2 regions of the Leucobacter alluvii genome follow, and region 2 is predicted to be linked to the other one. Evidence: predicted binding sites of a transcription regulator. Region 2 holds the regulator's gene; the other holds the start of a gene.
What was found. Region 2 encodes LexA, which represses DNA repair genes until DNA is damaged. Its sites were predicted from a motif close to TCGAACANNTGTTCGA; they were not measured.

Region 1: the regulator LexA is predicted to act here: its motif matches at 7,848-7,863, upstream of ABFX18_RS09290 (phosphorylase family protein).

Annotation. Positions count from the first base shown of each region.
Region 1 is NZ_BAAAOP010000006.1:161,175-170,688, reverse strand. Features, by position in the region: gene ABFX18_RS09330 (SRPBCC family protein) at 1-948, shown strand, start outside; gene ABFX18_RS09325 (MFS transporter) at 986-2,389, shown strand; gene ABFX18_RS09320 (ABC transporter ATP-binding protein) at 2,502-3,428, shown strand; gene ABFX18_RS09315 (hypothetical protein) at 3,425-4,267, shown strand; gene ABFX18_RS09310 (sensor histidine kinase) at 4,264-5,457, shown strand; gene ABFX18_RS09305 (response regulator transcription factor) at 5,454-6,161, shown strand; tRNA gene ABFX18_RS09300 (tRNA-Ser) at 6,239-6,329, opposite strand; gene ABFX18_RS09295 (DUF981 family protein) at 6,399-7,142, opposite strand; gene ABFX18_RS09290 (phosphorylase family protein) at 7,224-7,784, opposite strand; gene ABFX18_RS09285 (hypothetical protein) at 8,170-8,457, shown strand; gene ABFX18_RS09280 (S-ribosylhomocysteine lyase) at 8,608-9,099, shown strand; gene ABFX18_RS09275 (HAD family hydrolase) at 9,160-9,514, opposite strand, start outside.
Region 2 is NZ_BAAAOP010000005.1:106,172-115,685, reverse strand. Features, by position in the region: gene ABFX18_RS05075 (histidinol-phosphate transaminase) at 1-271, opposite strand, end outside; gene ABFX18_RS05070 (LysM peptidoglycan-binding domain-containing protein) at 314-718, opposite strand; gene lexA (transcriptional repressor LexA) at 961-1,647, shown strand; gene lipB (lipoyl(octanoyl) transferase LipB) at 1,776-2,456, shown strand; gene lipA (lipoyl synthase) at 2,453-3,526, shown strand; gene ABFX18_RS05050 (methylenetetrahydrofolate reductase) at 3,537-4,442, opposite strand; gene ABFX18_RS05045 (uroporphyrinogen decarboxylase/cobalamine-independent methonine synthase family protein) at 4,439-5,755, opposite strand; gene metE (5-methyltetrahydropteroyltriglutamate--homocysteine S-methyltransferase) at 5,752-8,073, opposite strand; gene hflX (GTPase HflX) at 8,202-9,514, opposite strand, start outside.

The DNA of each region.
Region 1 (9,514 bases), on a different contig from region 2:
GCCTCCCGCGTCGGATTGCGCACCGCCGACATCGAGCATCTGCTCCTCGCGCTCACCATCGACCGAGATCGGGCGGGCCGGGTCCTGCGCCGTCACGGCCTCACCCTCGAAGCCGCTCGTGCCGGCGTCGCCGCGCAGCACTCCGCGCAGCTCGCCGGCCTCGGCGTGAGCGTCGGTGAGCCAGACTCCGGCCGCATCGTCTTCCACGAGACCGACGGATACACGTGGAGCGACCGCGCGGGGCGCATCTTCACGGCTGCGAATGCCCGCGGCAATGCTGGGGACGCGGTCGCGGTGCTCACCGAGCTGCTCGCGGAACCCAGCGGCCTCATCGAGGCGGTGGTCCAGGAGGTCGGTGCGAGCCGGGCGGCGATCGAGCGCGACCTCGTTTCCTCCGGCAGCGCGGCATCGATCGACGAGCACGCCGAGAGCCCTCCGCGCTCATCGAGCCCCCTGGCCGGCACCACCGAGGGCTTCATCCCCGCCCCGACCGCCGAGGTGTGGTCGCTGCTCGCCGATCCTGCCCGCATACCCGAGTGGGAGCCGTCGATCGCAAGCGTCGCCGCGAGCCCCGAGGGCACGACGGATGACCTGGGCGGAACCTGGCGCGCTCGCGCGACCACCACCCGCCCCGATGGGACGGAGCTCACGGTCGCCCCCGCGTTCCGACGAGTGCGCATCGGGCTGCTCGCGCGCGAACCCGAGCGGCGCATCATCTGGAACCTGGCGTTCCCCGACGCTCCGCGCGCGAACTCCAGAACCATCGACATCACCCTCGAACCGGAGGCTGACGGAACACGAATCAGGATCGCGTTCTCCTGGGATCGCGCGGGCGATCGGCCGCGACGGCACCGCGTGCTCGGGTTCATGCTGCGCCCGGCATACCGCGTCATCATCTGGGTGCAGCTGTCGCAGCTCGTCAGCGGCATCAGCCGCGTCTTCCGCTGAGCCACCGGACCGCCCCCGGGCGACGTATCCTGCTCACATGACCGATACGCGCTTGAGCGCACCGCAGCGACTCGTCACGACGATCGCGATTCTCGCCTCGTTCGTGACCTCGCTCGACATGTCGGTCACCAATGTCGCGCTCCCCCGCATCTCCGAAGAACTCGGGGGAGGTCTCAGCACGCAGCAGTGGGTGGTCGACGCGTACCTCGTGACGCTGAGTGCGCTGATGCTGCTCGCCGGATCGATCGCAGACGCGTACGGTCGCGTATTCATCATGCGCATCGGGCTCATCGGCTTCGGTATCGCTTCGCTCGCCGTCGGGCTGGCCGTCTCCCCCGAGATGATGATCATCGCGCGCGCCCTGCAGGGAGCGGCCGGCGCATTCCTGCTCCCGAGCTCGCTCGCGCTCATCACCTCCCGCATCTCCGGCGCCGCGCAGGGGCAGGCGATCGGCGCCTGGACCGCGGTCACGACGGGCGCGATGATCGTGGGGCCTCTCCTCGGCGGCGTATTCACGGACTACCTCTCCTGGCGCCTCGTCTTCCTCATCAACATCATTCCCATCGGCCTGACGCTCTGGATGCTGAAGAAGCTGCCCGATACCGACGACCGTCAGCGCGGGGTGCGCATCGACTGGCTCGGCGGCGCGGCGGCCGCCATCGGACTCGGGCTCGCCGTCTGGGCCCTCATCGAAGAGCCCGCGCATGGCTGGGAGAGCCCGGTAATCTGGGTTCCGCTTTCGGCCGGCACAGCACTCCTTCTCGCCTTCCTGTGGTGGCAGACGCGGGTGAGCTCACCAATCCTGCCGCTGTCGCTCTTCCGCGTGCGCAACTTCTGGACCGGCAATCTCGCCACGCTCTTCATCTACGCGGCGCTCTCGCTCAACGGCTTCGTCATCGGCGTGTATCTGCAGAACCCGAACGGGCCGGCGCTCACCGCCACTCTCGCCGGGCTGGCGAGCCTGCCCATCACCATCCTCATGGTGCTCCTGAGCTCCAAGATCGGAGCCCTCGCCGGCACGTACGGCCCGCGCCTCTTCATGGCCGTCGGCCCATTGCTGCTCGGCGCCGGCGCCCTACTGCTCCTGCTCGTCGGGGATCCCTTCTCCTACTGGTGGCAGGTGCTGCCCTCGATGGTCGTCATGGGCTTGGGGCTCTCCATCATGGTCGCACCGCTCACGGCCGCGATCCTCGGCGCCATCGGCCCCGAGCGCAGCGGCATCGCATCCGCCGTCAACAATGCGATCTCCCGGGTCGCCGGACTCATCGTCATCGCGCTCCTCGCGACGATCGTCGGCGGGCAGCTCGACCTGCGCGGCTTCCACTCGGCGGCGATCGTCACGGGCGTGCTGTTCTTCGCGGGAGCGATCGTCTCATTCCTCGGCATCCGCAACCCACCGCGGGAGAGCGCCGCGGAGAGCGAGGCAGCGCAGCGCTCCTGACCGCCGATTCCGTGTAGACCCAGGTACTGGTCGCCGGAGCGATGTGCAGACTCCAGGGCGATGCGCCTGCGCCCGGCTCTCCGTAGCGTCGGATGCAAGCGAAAGGTGCATCATGATTCGAGTTCAGACGCTCACGAAACGGTACGGCGACAAGACAGCCGTCGACGGGATCGATTTCACGGTGCGACCGGGAAAGGTCACCGGCTTTCTCGGCCCGAACGGCGCGGGAAAGTCGACGACGATGCGCATGATCGTGGGGCTGGATCAGCCGAGCGCCGGGATCGCCGAGGTCAACGGCCGCGCGTATCGCGACCTGCCAGCGCCCCTGCGAGAGGTCGGCGTGCTGCTCGATGCGCGCGCCGCGCACAGGCGCCGCACGGCGTACAAGCATCTGCTCTCGATCGCGGCGACGCACGGCATCGGTCGGGCCCGCGTCGGAGAGGTCATGGAGCTCACGGGCATCGATGCGGTCGCAACGCGACGGGTGGGCGGATTCTCACTGGGCATGGGCCAGCGTCTCGGTATCGCCGCGGCGCTGCTCGGGGATCCTCAGACGGTCATCCTGGATGAGCCGACGAACGGGCTCGACCCCGAGGGGATCCTCTGGATTCGAGCCTTGCTGAGGCAGCTCGCCGCAGCGGGGAAGACCGTGCTGCTGTCGTCGCATCTCATGAGCGAGATGGCGCAGACGGCGGATCATCTCATCGTGATCGGCCGCGGCGCGATCCTTGCCGACGGCTCGATGCGCGACGTCATCACCGGCGCGACCCCGTCCTCCGTGCGCGTGCGCACGCACGAGGTCGAACGTCTCATGGCGGCACTGACAGCGCCCGGCGTCACCGTGTCGATTCGCGCCGACGGCGCGATCGATGTCGAGCACCTGTCGGCGGAACAGGTCGCCAGCACTGCTGCTGCTGCGGGCATCGTGCTGCACGAAGTGACCTCCGTCGAGGGGTCCCTCGAAGATGCGTACCTGGCGCTCACCGCCGCGGCGACCGAGTACCGAGCGACCACGAGCCCTTCAGGAGCGAACTCATGACATTGACCGCACCCGCGCACCGGTCGGATGCGCGCACCCGCCGCCCCGCATTCGCCTGCGTCCTCCGCTCGGAATGGATCAAACTCCTCAGCATTCCCGCCTCCCTGATCACCCTCGGGGGCATCTTCTTCATCGGGATGACCGGCAGTCTCTTCCTCACCGCCACGCTCGAATCCTCGGGCGTGCCGTCGGTCCCTTCACTCGAACGGACGATGGGCGACGTCACGATGCCCATGGTGATCAGCGGGCAGATCATCGCCGGTATCCTCGGTGTCATGATGATCGGTGCCGAGTACTCCTCCGGCACGATTCAGCTCACCCTCGTCGCGGTTCCCGATCGCCTGCGCGTACTCTGGGCGAAGGCGATCGTCGCAGGCTCCGCGGTCACCGGAGTCGCGTTCATCACCGTGCTCGGCACGTGGGCCGCCACGTATCCGTTCTACGCCGAGCACGGACTCGCCGCTCCCCTCACGGGCCCCGGGGTGACGTCGGCGCTGGTCGGTTCGGCCGCGTACCTCGGCTTCTGCAGCCTGTTCGGGCTCGGCGTCGGAGCTCTCGTGCGGTCCACCACCGCTGGCTCCATCATCGTGTTCGCGGCCACGCTGCTCATCCCGGTGCTGAGCTCGGTGCTCCCATACGGCCTGCTCTCTCGCCTCATCCGCATCACGCTGCTCGGCAATGCCGGTGACGCGATGAGCCGGGTGAGCGATGGCTCCGGGCCATTCCTCGACCTGTGGTCGGGTCACATCAGCACAGCAGCAGGGTGGGTGATCGCCGCCGTCTCCGCCGGGCTCGCCCTGACTGCGGGGGCGATCGCATTGCGCAGACGGGACGCATGAGCGCGCAGCGAAACCGGCCCCCACGCATCTTCACCCGCGGCGACGTGCTCGCCCTGGTGGTCTACCTGAGTATCTCCGCCGTACTCGACTACCTCTCGCTCGAGTCCGAGCTGAGAACGCCGGCGGGGCCGCTGGTGCTGCTGTGCGCGGCCGGCACCGCGACGCTCTGCCTCTGGCGCCGCCGACCGATCGTCGCATTCGCTGTCGTCCTGTGTCTCCTGCTCCTCACCTGTGCCGCGGGATCCGGAGCGGAGATCGCGCTCGCGTTGATCGCGCTGTACCGCGCGGGGGCGGAGTTCGGCAGCCGTCGTGGTTGGGCCGCGCTGGGTGTCGGAGCGCTCGTCGCCTGCGCAGGTGCGCTGATCACCGCATTCCGCGTGCGCCTCGGCCCGCCGGTGCACGGACTCGCGCTTCGGGTCGACTGGGAGAGCTGGCCGACGGACTGGCTCAGCGTCTCGATTGTCCTCATCGCCGCAATGCTCATCGCTTCGCTGCTCGGCATCAATGCCGGGCATCGGAATCGGCAGGTTCGCGCGATCATGGAACGGGCGGAGCAGGACGTCAGTATCGCAGCGGCCGGCGAACGGGAGCGCATCGCCCGGGAGATGCACGATGTCATCGCGCACAGTCTGGCGGTGATGATCGCGCTCGCCGACGGAGCCGAAGCCACTGCGGCCGCGCGTCCCGACGAATCGAGGCGTGTGATGGGCCGGGTCGCGGAGACCGGCCGACGCACCCTGTCCGAGGTGAAACGCCTCCTCACCGCCGTTCGCGACGACTCAGGTGCAGCGCGGCCGATGCCGGAGCCGCCCACCATGCGCCACCTTCCGGCACTCATCGAAGAGTTTCGCGCCGCCGGCCTTCCCCTGCGACTCGATCAGGCGGGGGCGCCCGAAGCGGACTCGGCTGTCGGGCTGACCGTCTACCGGATCGTGCAGGAATCGCTCACGAACGTGCTGCGCCACGCGCGAGACGTGCGCGACGTGCGCGTTCGCCTCGAGTTCACCGAGCACGAGGCGCGCATCGTGGTGACCGACCGCTCTGCAGAAGCTCCGGCCGCTGTGGGACACGGTCGAGGCCTCGTCGGCATTCAGGAGCGCGCGATGTTCTACGACGGTGAGGTGCGGTCCGGCGCGCGGGCGGGCGGCGGCTGGCAGGTCTTTGTTCGTCTCTCGCTGGAGGAGCAATGAGCGAAGCGCACACGGGCACGAACGCGGGGGCAGGCTCGGACGTCATCCGACTCCTGATCGCCGACGACCAGGATCTCGTCAGATACGGGCTCCGACTCGTCTTGGACGCGCACCCCGGCATCGAGGTCGTCGGTGAGGCCGCAGATGGCGCCGAGGCCGTTCGGGCGGCCGGGCGGCTCGCCCCCGACGTCGTGCTGATGGATGTGCGCATGCCGGGGACCGACGGCATCGAGGCGACCCGCGAGATCACGGCCAGGCATCCCGGCGTGCGCGTGCTCATGCTCACGACCTACGACGTGGACGAGTACGCCTTCGGCGCGCTGCAGGCCGGAGCCGCAGGGTTCCTCTCGAAGAACACGCGCCCGGACGAGTTGATCGCCGCGGTGCGCGCGGTCGTCACCGGGGACGCGGTCGTTTCGCCGCGCGTCACGGCGAAGCTCATCGAGATCGCGGTGCCCCACCTGGCGAGAGACGAGGCGCCGGCCCGCGCCCACGAGCTCGACGCGCTCTCGGACCGGGAACGGGACGTCTTCGCACTCGTCGGTCGAGGTTTGACCAACCGAGAGATCGCGGCGGCCCTCCACGTCACCGAATCGACGGTGAAAGCTCACTTCGGGCGCATTCTGATGAAGCTCGGAGTGCCGAATCGCGTTCTCGCGGTGATCCGGGCGTACGAACTCGGCGTGGTTCGCGTCGAGCCGTAGCTCGGTGTCGCAACCGATGCCGCCGTGAACACGAAGCCCCGGGTCCTCGCTTTTGCAAGGACCCGGGGCTTCTCAACTGGCGGTGACGGTGGGATTTGAACCCACGGTAGGGGGTTACCCTACACAACTTTTCGAGAGTTGCACCTTCGGCCGCTCGGACACGTCACCGCGGAAAATCCTACGGGATGCGAACGGCTCGCGCGAATCGGGCCGTGGTGCGGCCCCGCCCGCGAGCCGTTACGCGGTCGTATTGATGATCAGGCCGATGTGCGTGAAGTAGTTGAGTGCCCCGAAGAGCAGGAACGCCAGCCCGGCGAGCCCCCAGGCGATGCCCGCGACGAGAGCGACGGGCCGCAGCTTCGGCCCTGCTGAATCGAAGCCCCTGAGGGCGAAGGGGAAGAGCACGGCGCCCACTCCGACGAGCGCGAAGAGCCCAGACATGAACGTCGCCTCCACCCACGGGTACTCGGCGAATGCACCCGAGATGGGTTCTTCCGGCGGCGCGGCGAAGAGCTGGAACACCATTCCAGCGGCGGCGATCCCGAACATCGCGAGACCCAGTCCGAAGACGAAGATCCCGAGTGGTCGGGCGGTGCGCGCGAGGTGCGCCCCGGGGTCTGGAGCCGTCGTGATGGCGGCGGAGCGGCGCCACAGCAGGAAGGCTGCTGCCAGCAGCAGGACGCCGAATCCGAGACTCGGCTCTCCGAAGATGATGTTGTCGAACGGGAAGTAGGCGGCGAGCGGCCAGGTCAGGGTCATATGCGCGCCGGTGAGCGTCAGGATGCTTCCGAGCACGCCTGCGGTCAGCGCCCACCCCTCGGGAGCGAACTCCCCTGGTTTGCGAAGCGCGCGCACCAGCCCGAGTATCCAGAGCAGCCCCGCACCCGCTGCGAGCGACATGATGGTGTTGTACGTGGGCATCAGCGTCCAATCGACGATGAGCCCGTCGGCTTCCATGAGCACCGGTTCTCCCCTTTCCATCGGCACCGAACGCACCGATGCCTTCAGGTGTACCGAACGAGCAGCAGCCCTGCCACCGCCTTGACGCGGCGGCCGCGCGAACTACCTCAGCCTGGTGTCCCAGAACTCCCTGAGCTGCTCGCTCTTGCGGAACACGATCGTGTCCCACTCCTCGTCGGTGGTGGTCGAGTCGGCGAAGTCGGAGGGGATCTTGAACATCTGCAGCGCGGCCCCGAAGCGCGCGCACACGCTGGCGTACGCGTAGGCCTCCATGTCGACGAGGCTCGCGCCGCGGCCTGCGATGGTCGCGCGCTGGGCATCGTCTTGCACGAACACATCGCCGGTCGCGATGGTGGCGGTCGCCTCCGGGGGCAGGATCGCGTCGCCGGCGGGTCGCAGCTCCGGCGACGGCAGCGAGAAGTCGTGCTGCACCACTCCGGTGATCTGGTAGACCGCGTCGAGCGATGGGCGCTCGGGGCCGTCGCTCACGACTCCTGCCGTTCCGAGCACCACAACGCGATCGACGGGACGCTCGGAGAGCTCCGCGGCGAGTGCTACCGCAGCGTTGACCTTGCCCACTCCGGTCACGAGGTGAGCCACATCGGAGAAGGCCGAAGCCTCGTCGCGGTGTGCGAACACGAGCAGGGTGATCGGTTCAGTCATCGGCGCTCCCAGCGGCGCTCGCGCGCCTATTGATCCACATCTTCGAACCCACACTAGCGCTTTTCGAAAATGTGTTCTAATATGAGGAGTCGGGTTCGCGAGCCGTACGCATGATCGCCGTTGAACGGCACGTCGAGATCACCTCAACTCTGCGTCACCAGCCGCGACACGCACCGAGCACCGAAGGCCTTCAGACGAGGCTGGTCCCCCGATGAGACCGGTGCAGTTGCGCTCCGCTATCGATCGCAAGAGATCGAACGGGCTGTACCGACGCAGCCCCGGCGAAGCAGCGCAGGCTCCCAGCGAGCCCACCCCCGAGAACTGCTCGGGGACGCGCACCGTGACGGTGCGCCACGAAAGGAACACCATGACTTCGCATACTCGTATGCCCAATATCGCAGACGTGCGGCCGGCGGCCGCTCCCCTGCGCACGCCCTACCACTCGCTCAGCGGAGCCGAAGACATGCTCGTGCCCGACTGGGCCCAGCGCCGCTCGGTCTACCGCAGCTCTGGCCGCACGCTCTACGTCGTCGAGACCGATCGTCTCGACGAGGCGCGCGGCGACCTCAAGCGCCTCGATCGCGCCGGCTGGAACGTGAGCGTGTCAGAGCGCCTCGCCGGCGACCGCACGCGGATCGCGCTGACCCGCAAGGAGCTCGCGCGCGCAGCGTAAACGCTCGCGTACGAAGAACGGGCCTGCACCTTCGGGTGCGGGCCCGTTCTCGTACCCGGGCCCCGACGCCGTTCAGGAGTCACGTTTCGTCATGCCCGGAGATGCCGTGCCCATGCTCGATACTCTGGTGCTCATGAGAAACTGGGTCGCATGAGCGACATCGAACTTGCCGAAGTAGAGAGCTTTTCACTGGATCACACGAAAGTGCTGGCACCGTACGTGCGCCTCATCGGCGTCGAGCGCGGCCCGAAGGGCGACGCGATCTCGAACTTCGACATCCGCCTGGTGCAGCCGAATGAGGCGGAGATTCCCACGGCGGGCCTGCACACCATCGAGCACACGCTCGCCGCGCTGCTGCGCACCCGATTCGACGGGCTCATCGACATCTCGCCGTTCGGCTGCCGCACCGGATTCCATCTCATCGCCTGGGGCGAGCCGAGCGTTGAGACGGTCGCCGAGGCGATCAAGAGTTCGCTGACCGATCTGGCGGAGCGCGTCACCTGGGACGACGTGCCGGGAACGGAAGCAGTGAGCTGCGGCAATTACCGCGATCACAGCCTGCATGCTGCGCGTGAGTGGGCGAAGATCGTGCTCGCCGAGGGCATCAGCCTCGACGCGTTCGACCGCTCCCGCATCGCGTAGGGGGTGCGTCGGAGCTCGCGTCGTCGAGCCGCAACGGCTGACACTGCGTGTCGCGGCGGGTTACGCCGCGGGCCGCGAAGCCCACTCGTCGATCAGACCGGGCAGTTCGTTCATGTCTGAGAACACGATCGACGCCCCTGCTCCGCGCAGCATCCCTGGATCGGTGCGCACCGGGCTGTCCGGGGAGAATCCGAACACCGTCGCGCCCGCTGCGATACCGGCCGTCACACCGGCGACCGTGTCTTCGACGACGAGCGCCGAAGCGGCGTCGACGCCGAGCGCCGCAGCGGCGGCGAGGTAGACGTCGGGAGCCGGCTTGCTGCGGGGCTGCTCCATGCCGCTGAACACCCGGTCGCCGAACCAGCGCCCGAGCCCGGTGACGTCGAGCTGCATCTCGATCTTGACGCGATCGGCG
Region 2 (9,514 bases):
CGTTCGCCGCCCACAGCTGTTCCACGCTGAGGCCGTGGCCGAGGTACCCCGCGAGGGAGCTCCGAAGCTCCGTGAACTCGCGGTCAGGGTATCGGTTCACACCGGTTACCGCTCGAGCGAGTGACTGAACGATGTCGATGGCGACGTGCTCGGGAATGGGATGCGTGTTCTCGTTGACGTTCAGGCTGACCGGCACCGCGTCTTGCGGGGCGCCGTAGGGCTCCTGGCCGACGAGATTGTCACGAAGAGGGAGGTCGCTCAAGCTAGTCACCCGACCAGTCTAAAGCCGGTGAGCCCCTCGACGATCAGTCGGTCAGGCCCCGAGTTCGTCGCCCGACACCACGCGCGGATGATCTGAGTACCGCAGCGGAACGGCGATCGCATCACCCGCCTGCAGCGATGAACCGTCCAGCTGGTTCAACTGCACAATCTCAGTGATGACATCGCGAGGGTCGGCCGTCGGGTCGAGATCAGTCGCCAGCGACCAGAGCGAGCTGCCTGGCTGCACCACGACGTAATCGAACTGCTCGCCGTTCGGCCCCTCAGCCGCGGCCATCGCCTCCGGAGCCGCGAGTGCCGCCATGAGAGCGAGAAGACCGGCGACGAGCACCGTGGCGAATCCACCGAACACGATGCGCCCGCGCCGGGTCAGGCGGAGCGAGCCCGAAGCTTCGGTCGACTCTCGTGATTCCCGGCCCAGAACAGCAGATGCGCTCATGATGACTTCTCCTTAGTCTTGCGATGACGCGGGCGTGGAGCCCATGCGAACATCTGTTTCGAATATATATTCGATGAATCGAAACCGCAAGCGTCTTTTCGAAGATACGTTTCGCTCCTTTTCCGCGACACTCGAACATATGTTTGTCGGTCTTCGAATGCTGCGGCTAGGGTTTCGGTCAACGGGATCACTGAATCAGCACCCACCGACATTCATGGATCGCGCCCCATCCGCATCGCCCCCTGGGGCCAGAAAGGACAGCGATGAGCGACGCAGCCGCGCCCCGATCCACGAAGCCGCTGAGCGAGAAGCAGCAGGCGATCCTCGAGTGCATCGCGCGTTCAGTGGAAAGCCGGGGGTATCCGCCGAGCATGCGAGAGATCGGCGACGCGGTGGGGCTCTCCTCGCTCTCGAGCGTCACGCATCAGCTCAGCAGGCTCGAGCTGGGCGGCTACATCCGCCGCGACCCCAACCGGCCGAGAGCCCTGGAGATCCTGGTCGAGCTCGCCTCGACCTCGTCGGCGATCGACGACGCACCCGCGCAGCGCCCCGAAGAGGCGGCGTACGTTCCGCTCGTCGGTCAGATCGCGGCCGGCGTGCCGATCACGGCGGAGCAGCAGGTCGAGGAGATCGTGCCGCTCCCCCGCGCTCTCGTCGGCGACGGACAGCTCTTCATGCTGCGCGTCGTCGGCGATTCGATGATCGACGCAGCGATCTGCGATGGGGATTTCGTGGTGATCCGGCAGCAGCGCGAAGCCGAGAACGGAGACATCGTCGCAGCGATGCTCGATGGAGAGGCAACGGTGAAGGTGTTCCGCCGCCGAGACGGGCACACCTGGCTCCTGCCTCGCAACAGCGCGTTCGAGCCGATCCTGGGCGATCACGCGGAAGTACTCGGGCGCGTGGTCGCGGTCTTCCGCTCGGTCTGATCGCAGGGCGCGGCGTCGCCGCGGCGCAGCACCGCTGGACACCGACGCGCGAGTGCTGGGACCCACCCGCAGCCCTTCGCTCGCTGCGGCGGTTGCTTTGTTGAACCGAGTCCATCTACAGTGATCGCATGGCCACTGCGTCGATGCCGATTCCATCCACCCATTCTCGAGCGCCGATGCTCGCGCTCGGATTCCACCCTGATTGCGTGCCGTACGAGCGCGGACTCGAGCTCCAGGCCGAGGCGGTCGACCGCATCGAGCAGGGCCTCGACCGCGGCACGGTCCTCTTGCTCGAGCACCCGCCGGTGTACACCGCCGGTCGCCGCGCCGAGCCGGATGAGTACCCGTCGGACGGCAGTCCCGTCGTCGCCGTCGACCGGGGCGGACGAGTCACCTGGCACGGTCCGGGCCAACTGGTGTGCTATCCGGTCGTCCGGCTGCGGTCCGGCGCCGGGGTCGTCGACTTCGTACGCGCCCTCGAGACGGCGATCATCGACACCGTGGCCGCATTCGGCGTATCGGGCACACGCGTGGAAGGCCGCTCGGGAGTATGGGTGACCCATCCTGATCATCCGCCGACGAAGCTCGCACAGATCGGCTTGCACGCCCGCGCCGGCATCATCACCCATGGAATTGCGATCAACTGCTGCAACGACCTCGAGCCGTTCTCCCGGATCGTGCCATGCGGGATTCCAGACGCCGGCGTGACCACGCTGAGCGCACTCGCCGGTCGGAGAATCCCGCCCGAGATCGTGGCACCCGACCTCCAGGTGCACCTCGCCCATGTGATCGCGGAGTTCACCGCATGAGCGCGCGTCGCCTGCCTTCGACCGGCACCCGCCCCGAGCCGGAGGGCCGACCGCTCCTCCGCGTCGAGGCCCGCAACGCCGAGACTCCGATCGAGCGGAAACCGGAGTGGATCAAGACGCGCGCCCGGCTCGGCCCGGAGTACCGCCAGGTGCGCGACCTGGTCGCAGGCGAAGGGCTCCACACGGTCTGCCAGGAGGCCGGCTGCCCCAACGTCTTCGAGTGTTGGGAGGATCGCGAAGCAACGTTTCTCATCGGAGGTTCGATCTGCACCCGGAGGTGCGACTTCTGCATGATCACGAGCGGAAAGCCGCTCCCGCTCGACCGCGACGAGCCGCGCCGGGTCGCAGAATCGGTGCGCACCATGGGCCTGAGGTACGCCACCATCACCGGCGTGACACGCGATGACCTGCCCGACACCGGCGCTTGGCTCTTCGCTGAGACCATTCGGCAGGTGCGCGCCATGAATCCCGGCGCCGGCGTCGAGGTGCTCGTCGACGATCTCGGCGGCCGACCTGAGGATCTCGAGCAGGTGTTCGAGGCGGCTCCGCAGGTGTTCGCCCACAATCTCGAAACCGTGCCCCGCATCTTCCGCCGCATTCGGCCCGGCTTCCGATACGAACGCTCACTGGGGGTCATCACGAGGGCGCACCATGCGGGAATGGTGACCAAATCGAACCTCATCCTCGGAATGGGCGAAACGCGTGCGGAGATCTCCGAGACGATGACCGAACTCAGAGCCGCAGGGTGCGAGATCCTCACCCTGACCCAGTACCTCCGCCCCTCGGCACGGCATCACCCGATCGCTCGTTGGGTGCCGCCAGAGGAATTCGTCGACCTGCACGACGAAGCGGAGTCGCTCGGCTTCTCCGGCGTGCTTGCCGGCCCGCTCGTGAGGTCCTCGTACCGCGCTGGTCGCCTCTGGGCGCGAACGATGCTGGCGTCCGGCAGAACCGTGCCCGCGGCACTGCTGCACCTCGCGGAGCGCACCGCGGGCTCGTATCCTCAAGCACTTGCGGGCCTGCCGCCCACCGAGACAGGGACTGGACCGGGCGGCGCTCGATCCGCGTGACGGTGAGGGCCTAGTCGACCGGGTTCGGAGTCAGCAGACCCAGCTCTCGGAGCACGGCGAGCACCTGCTCGTGCCGATTGAACGTGTAGAGATGCACGGACGGGGCCCCTCCCGCGAGCAGCTCTCGCGCCAAGGCGACGGTGTGCTCGACGCCGAGTTCGGGTGCGTAGCCGCCCTCTGCGTCCAGTTCACGCGCGAGTTCGATCGGGGCCGGCTGCCCGGCGAGCGATGCGACCTTGCGCAGCTGCGCACTCGTCGCGACGGGCATGAGGCCGGGAAGCACGGGAATGCGAAGTCCGGCCGCGCGTGCGTCCTCGACGAACGACAGGTAATCGTCTGCGCGGAAGAAGAGCTGCGTGATCGCGAGATCAGCACCGCTCTCCTGCTTCGCGACGAGCCAATCGATATCCTCTGCCCGTGAGCGGGAGAGCGGGTGGCCGTTCGGGTAGGCCGCGACCGCGGTACGACCGACGCTGGTCAGCGCCGGTCGCTCCGCTCGGGCCTCTGAGATCAACCGCACGAGTTCGAGCGAGCTCAACGACTCCGAGACCTCCGCGTCGCTCTCCGTCAACCCGCGCGGTGGATCCCCGCGCAGCGCCAGGAAGTCGTGCACTCCCGCATCCATGATCGCGTGTATCGCAGCGCTCACCGCCTCGCGCTGCTCCCCCACCGTCGTGAGGTGGGCGAGCGGCAGCGCACTCGTGTGATCGCGCAGGTAGGTCACGAGGTCGAGCGACGCATCACGGTTCGACCCGTTCGCCCCGTACGTCACCGAGATGAAATCGGGATCCGCGGCGGAGAGGTGCTGCACGGCGTGACCGAGCGCGAGCGCAGCCGCTCCTGAACGCGCGGGAAACACTTCGAACGAGAATCGCGCGCGAGCTGCGCCACGACTCGGAAGCAGGAACGAGTTCACCGGCGCCCCTCCTGCCGCTCCACGCCGGGTGCGGCGTCTGCGGAACGGTGCGCGGGACGCGCGGCCGCAACGCCGGTGCGACCGAATCCGGCATACGACGCCGGAGCAGGTTCGGCGCCGGAGAACTCCTGCTGCGCGAGCTCGGTGCCGCGCACTCGCGCCGCGATCTTGGCGAACGCGACCTCACGGGCGAAGTCAGGTGTGCCGTGCTTGGGCTTCTCATCGATGAGATACGGCGAGAACCCGCAGTCATCGGTCGAGCCGAGCAACTCGGCGGGAATGAAGCGGGACGCCCGCACCAGCTGGTCGCGCACCTCGGCTGCCGTCTCGAGTTTCGGATTCATCGGATCGGTGACGCCGATGAGAACCCGCGGCGCCGTCCCCGCCGCGCGCGAGCGCTGCCGCAGCTGACGGCCGACCAGGCGCGCCACACGATCAGGATCTTTCTCGCTCGCAGCCTGGATGAGGAAGTACCCCGCTTCGATCTGGAACAGTTCGGGAATGAGAGCGGCGTAGTCGACGTCGGCACTATGGGCGGAATCGTGATCGTTGCCCGGGCAGGTGTGCACGCCCACGGCCCCGCGTTGTTCGGGAGTGAGGTCGGCGAGCACTCGGTTGATGAGATCGATGAAGCCTCCGAGCGCTTCCGGTCCCGCCCACGGGGCACGAAGATCCCGTCGCAGGGCGAGTCTCCCCTCCGTGAAGTCGATGGTGATGCGCGACGCGCCCGCGGCGAAGCTCCGACGGATGTCTTCGACGCAGCCGCTGACCACGTCTTCGAGGAACTGTTCCCGCGAGTACTCGCCGAGACCGTCGGGCGGCACCATCAACGACAGCATCGACGGTGAGATCACCGCTTGCTTCAGCGGCAGGTGCGTCAGGGGCCGCGCCGCGGCGACGTCGTCCGCTGCCCAGGATCGGAACCGGAACGGGCCGCGCGCGAGACTGGGGATCACGCGATGATGCCCGTCGGCGAACACCGCGAACACCGGGCCTGCCCTGACGTCGCCGTCGTCGAACGACGTGCCGAGCGGGTAACTGGCGAAACTCTGACGGCGCTGCTCGCCGTCGCCCACGAGGGGCGAACCGGTCTCCGCGAAGCGGTCGAGGGTATCGCGCACCGCGCGGTCCTGTTCGCGCAGCAGTTCCTCGGAATCGATCAGCCCGGTTTCGGCGTCGAGCACCGCCCGCTGCAGGCTCGCCGGTCGCGGCAGGCTTCCCACCGCTTCCGTCGGAAGCTCGTCGGCGATCCAGCCAGAGGTGGGAGCGACGTGCCGCGCTGCCTCCGCCTCGATCCCGCCCGACGCGCTCACGCGCCCGCGCGCACCGCGCGAGCCGCGTGAACCAGGTTCGTCAGGCTCGCCACGGTCTCTTCGTAACCGCGCGTCTTCAGCCCGCAGTCCGGGTTCACCCAGAGCTGCTCGCCGGGAATGCGCGCGGCCGCGATACGGATCAGCTCCTGCTGCTCAGCGACGCTCGGCACCCGCGGCGAGTGGATGTCGTAGACGCCGGGCCCGATCCCGCGAGAGTACCCGTGCTCCCCCAGCGGCTCCACGACGTCCATCCGGCTGCGAGCCGCCTCGATGCTCGTGACGTCGGCGTCGAGCCCATCGACCGCGTCGATGATCTCCCCGAACTCCGAATAGCAGAGGTGAGTGTGGATCTGCACATCGGCCGCGGCTCCACTCGTCGCGAGACGGAACGCTCCCACCGACCAGTCGAGATACGCCGCCTGACGGTCCGCATCGAGCGGCAGCAGCTCGCGCAGTGCCGGCTCATCGACCTGCACGATGCGGATCCCGGCATCGACCAGATCGTCGATCTCGTCGCGCAGCGCGAGCGCCACCTGCGACGCCGTGTCCGCGAGGGGCTGATCATCGCGCACGAAGGACCATGCGAGGATCGTGACGGGACCCGTGAGCATGCCCTTGACCGGTCGGTCGGTGAGCGACTGCGCGTACGCCGACCAGGAGACCGTCATCGGCGCCGGCCGGGATACATCGCCCCACAGGATGGACGGGCGCGTGGCGCGGGTGCCGTACGACTGCACCCAGCCGTGCTCCGTGACTGCGAACCCGTCGAGCAGCTCCGCGAAGTACTGCACCATGTCATTGCGCTCGGCCTCGCCGTGCACGAGAACGTCGAGACCGATCTCCTCCTGCAAGCGGATCACGCGTGCGATCTCATCGCGCAGGAAGCCGTCGTACTCCTCCTGGCCGATCTCCCCCCTGCCGAACGCGGCTCGAGCCTTGCGGATCTCGACCGTCTGCGGGAACGACCCGATGGTGGTGGTCGCGAGCTCGGGAATGCCGAGCCCCTGCTGCGCAGCGCGGCGCTCACCCTCGTGATCGCGCTCGCGATCCGCGACGGTGACGGCATCGACGCGGCCCCGTACCCCATCGACCCGTACACCTGAGGCCTGCGCTCGCGCAGCGAGGATCGCGTCAACCGCTGCGAGCTCCGCTTCGATCGCCGCGCCCCCGTCGGCGAGCCCCCGAGCGAGAATGACGACCTGCTCGATCTTCTGGTCTGCGAAGGCGAGCCAGGAGGCGAGTTCGACGTCGAGCCGGGTCTCATCGCGCACGTCGTGCGGCACGTGCTGCAGGCTGTTCGACGTGCCGGCGACGACGTCGATGCCGGCTCGCTGGAGTCGCTCCAGTGCGCCGAATGCTGCGCGTAGATCCGTCTTCCAGATGTTGCGCCCATCGACGACACCCGCGACGAGCTGCGTCTCGGCGAACGCGGACGTGAGCGCACCCGATGCGAGGTCGGCTTCTGGCAGGCTGCCGCGCACGAGGTCTGCGTGCACGGCCTCGACCGGGAGCGACCCGAGTCGCGCGAGCGCGTCCGCCGCGTCGCCGTAGGGCGCCGTGAGCAGGATGCTCGGTCGTGCGGCGGCGCCGCCCAGGATCGAGTACGCCCGCTCCACGAGCGCGATCGTCTCGGATCGGGGCACCGGAAGAGAATCCGACACGAGCGCGGGTTCATCGAGCTGCACCCAGCCGGCGCCCGCCTCGTTCAGCGCCGCGAGCAGTTCGGCATAGACCCCGACGACCTCGTCGAGACGATCGATCGGGCGGAAGCCTTCGCCGGCGCCGTCCGAAGCCTTCGCGAGCAGCAGATAGGTGACGGGGCCGACGATCACCGGGCGCGACTCGATGCCCTGCTCCGCAGCCTCCGCCAGCTGCGCGACGAGCTGCGCCGGGTTCGCCGCGAGCGGGGTGGACTCATCGATCTCGGGAACGCTGTAGTGGTAGTTCGTGTCGAACCACTTCGTCATCTCGAGCGGCTGATGGTCTCGGTCACCCCGCGTGAGCGCGAAGTACGTGATGAGGTCGCTGCCCGCGATATCGGCGAATCGCTGAGGAATCGCGCCGAGGGCGAGGGTCGCGTCGAGCACCTGATCGTAGAAGCTGAAGCTCTCCGGTACTGCGCCGCCCTCGGCCGGGAGCCCCAGCTCGACGAGGCGTGCGCGCGTCGCGGCGCGCAGTTCGCCTGCCGTCTCCTGGAGCGCCGCTTCGTCGGTGTGCCCCTTCCAGAAGGACTCGATCGCCCGCTTCAGCTCGCGGCGGCGTCCGAGCCGGGGGTATCCGAGGATCGTCGCGGTGGGCAGGTGCGTCGTTGCGGTCATAGCCGTCCTTTTCGTGGGAACTCAAGGATCACAGCTGCTGCTGCTCCCCGTGGAACTCCCCCAAGGTATCCAGCTGACGCCCGAACGACGAGCGATGTTGCTCCCTGTTACCCGAACCCAAGGTGGGCTTATGGAACGTATTGCTCCAGCTTCGACGCCATTTCCGCGGTCACGTACGCGCGCACTCGCGTGCCCGTCTCGACGTACTCCGTCTCGAGCACCCGATTGCGCTCGTGCAATTCGGCCACGAGCTCCCCGCGATCGTAGGGAACCACGACGGTGATCTCGCGTTCCGGCACCGGCAGCGCAGCATCGATGCGCCGCTTGAGCTCTTCGATGCCCTCGCCGGTGCGCGCAGACACGAATACCGCATCGGGAACGAGGCCGTGCAGCACGAGCCGCTGCGATTCGTCGAGCAAGTCGGCCTTGTTGAAGGCGACGAGTTCGGTGATGTCTTGCGCGTCGACCTCGGAGATCACGTCTCGCACGGTGCGCAGCTGCGCCTCAGGGTCGGGGTGCGAACCGTCGACGACGTGCAGGATCACCGAGGCCTCGCCGACCTCCTCGAACGTGGAGCGGAACGCCTCGACGAGCTGGTGCGGCAAGTTGCGCACGAAGCCGACCGTGTCGGCGTACGTGAAGCGGCGGCCGTCATCCGTCTCGCCATGCCTGATGGCGGTGTCGAGCGTCGCGAACAGCTGGTTCTGCACGAGTTCCTGCGTGCCGGTCAACCGGTTCAGCAGACTCGATTTGCCCGCGTTCGTGTACCCGGCGATCGCGACCGACGGCACCTCGCCGCGCTTGCGATTCGCGCGCTTCGCCTCTCGCGCCGGAGCGAAGCCGGCGATCTGCTTGCGCAGCTTCGACATGCGGGTGTGGATCTTGCGTCGATCGAGCTCCATCTTGGTCTCGCCGGGGCCTCGCGATCCCATCCCAGCCCCTGCGGATCCCACCTGGCCGCCCGCCTGGCGCGACATCGACTCGCCCCACCCGCGCAATCGCGGCAGCAGGTACTGGAGCTGGGCGAGCTCGACCTGGGCCTTGCCCTCGCGGCTCTTCGCGTGCTGGCTGAAGATGTCGAGGATGACGGCCGTGCGGTCGATCACCTTCACCTTCACGACGTCCTCGAGCGCGCGGCGCTGACTCGGGGCCAGTTCGGTGTCGGCGATCACGGTATCGGCCCCCACGGCCGCCACCAGCTCGGCGAGCTCTTGCGCTTTGCCCTTGCCGAGGTATGTCGCAGGGTCGGGGTGCGCGCGGCGCTGGAGCAGCCCGTCGAGCACGCGGGCGCCCGCCGTCTCGGCGAGCGCCGAGAGTTCGCGGAGCGAGTTCTCCGCGTCTTCCGCAGTCCGCTGGGAGTACACGCCGATCAGCACGACGTTCTCGAGCCGCAGCTGACGGTATTCGACCTCGGTCACGTCCTCGAGCTCCGTGGAGAGCC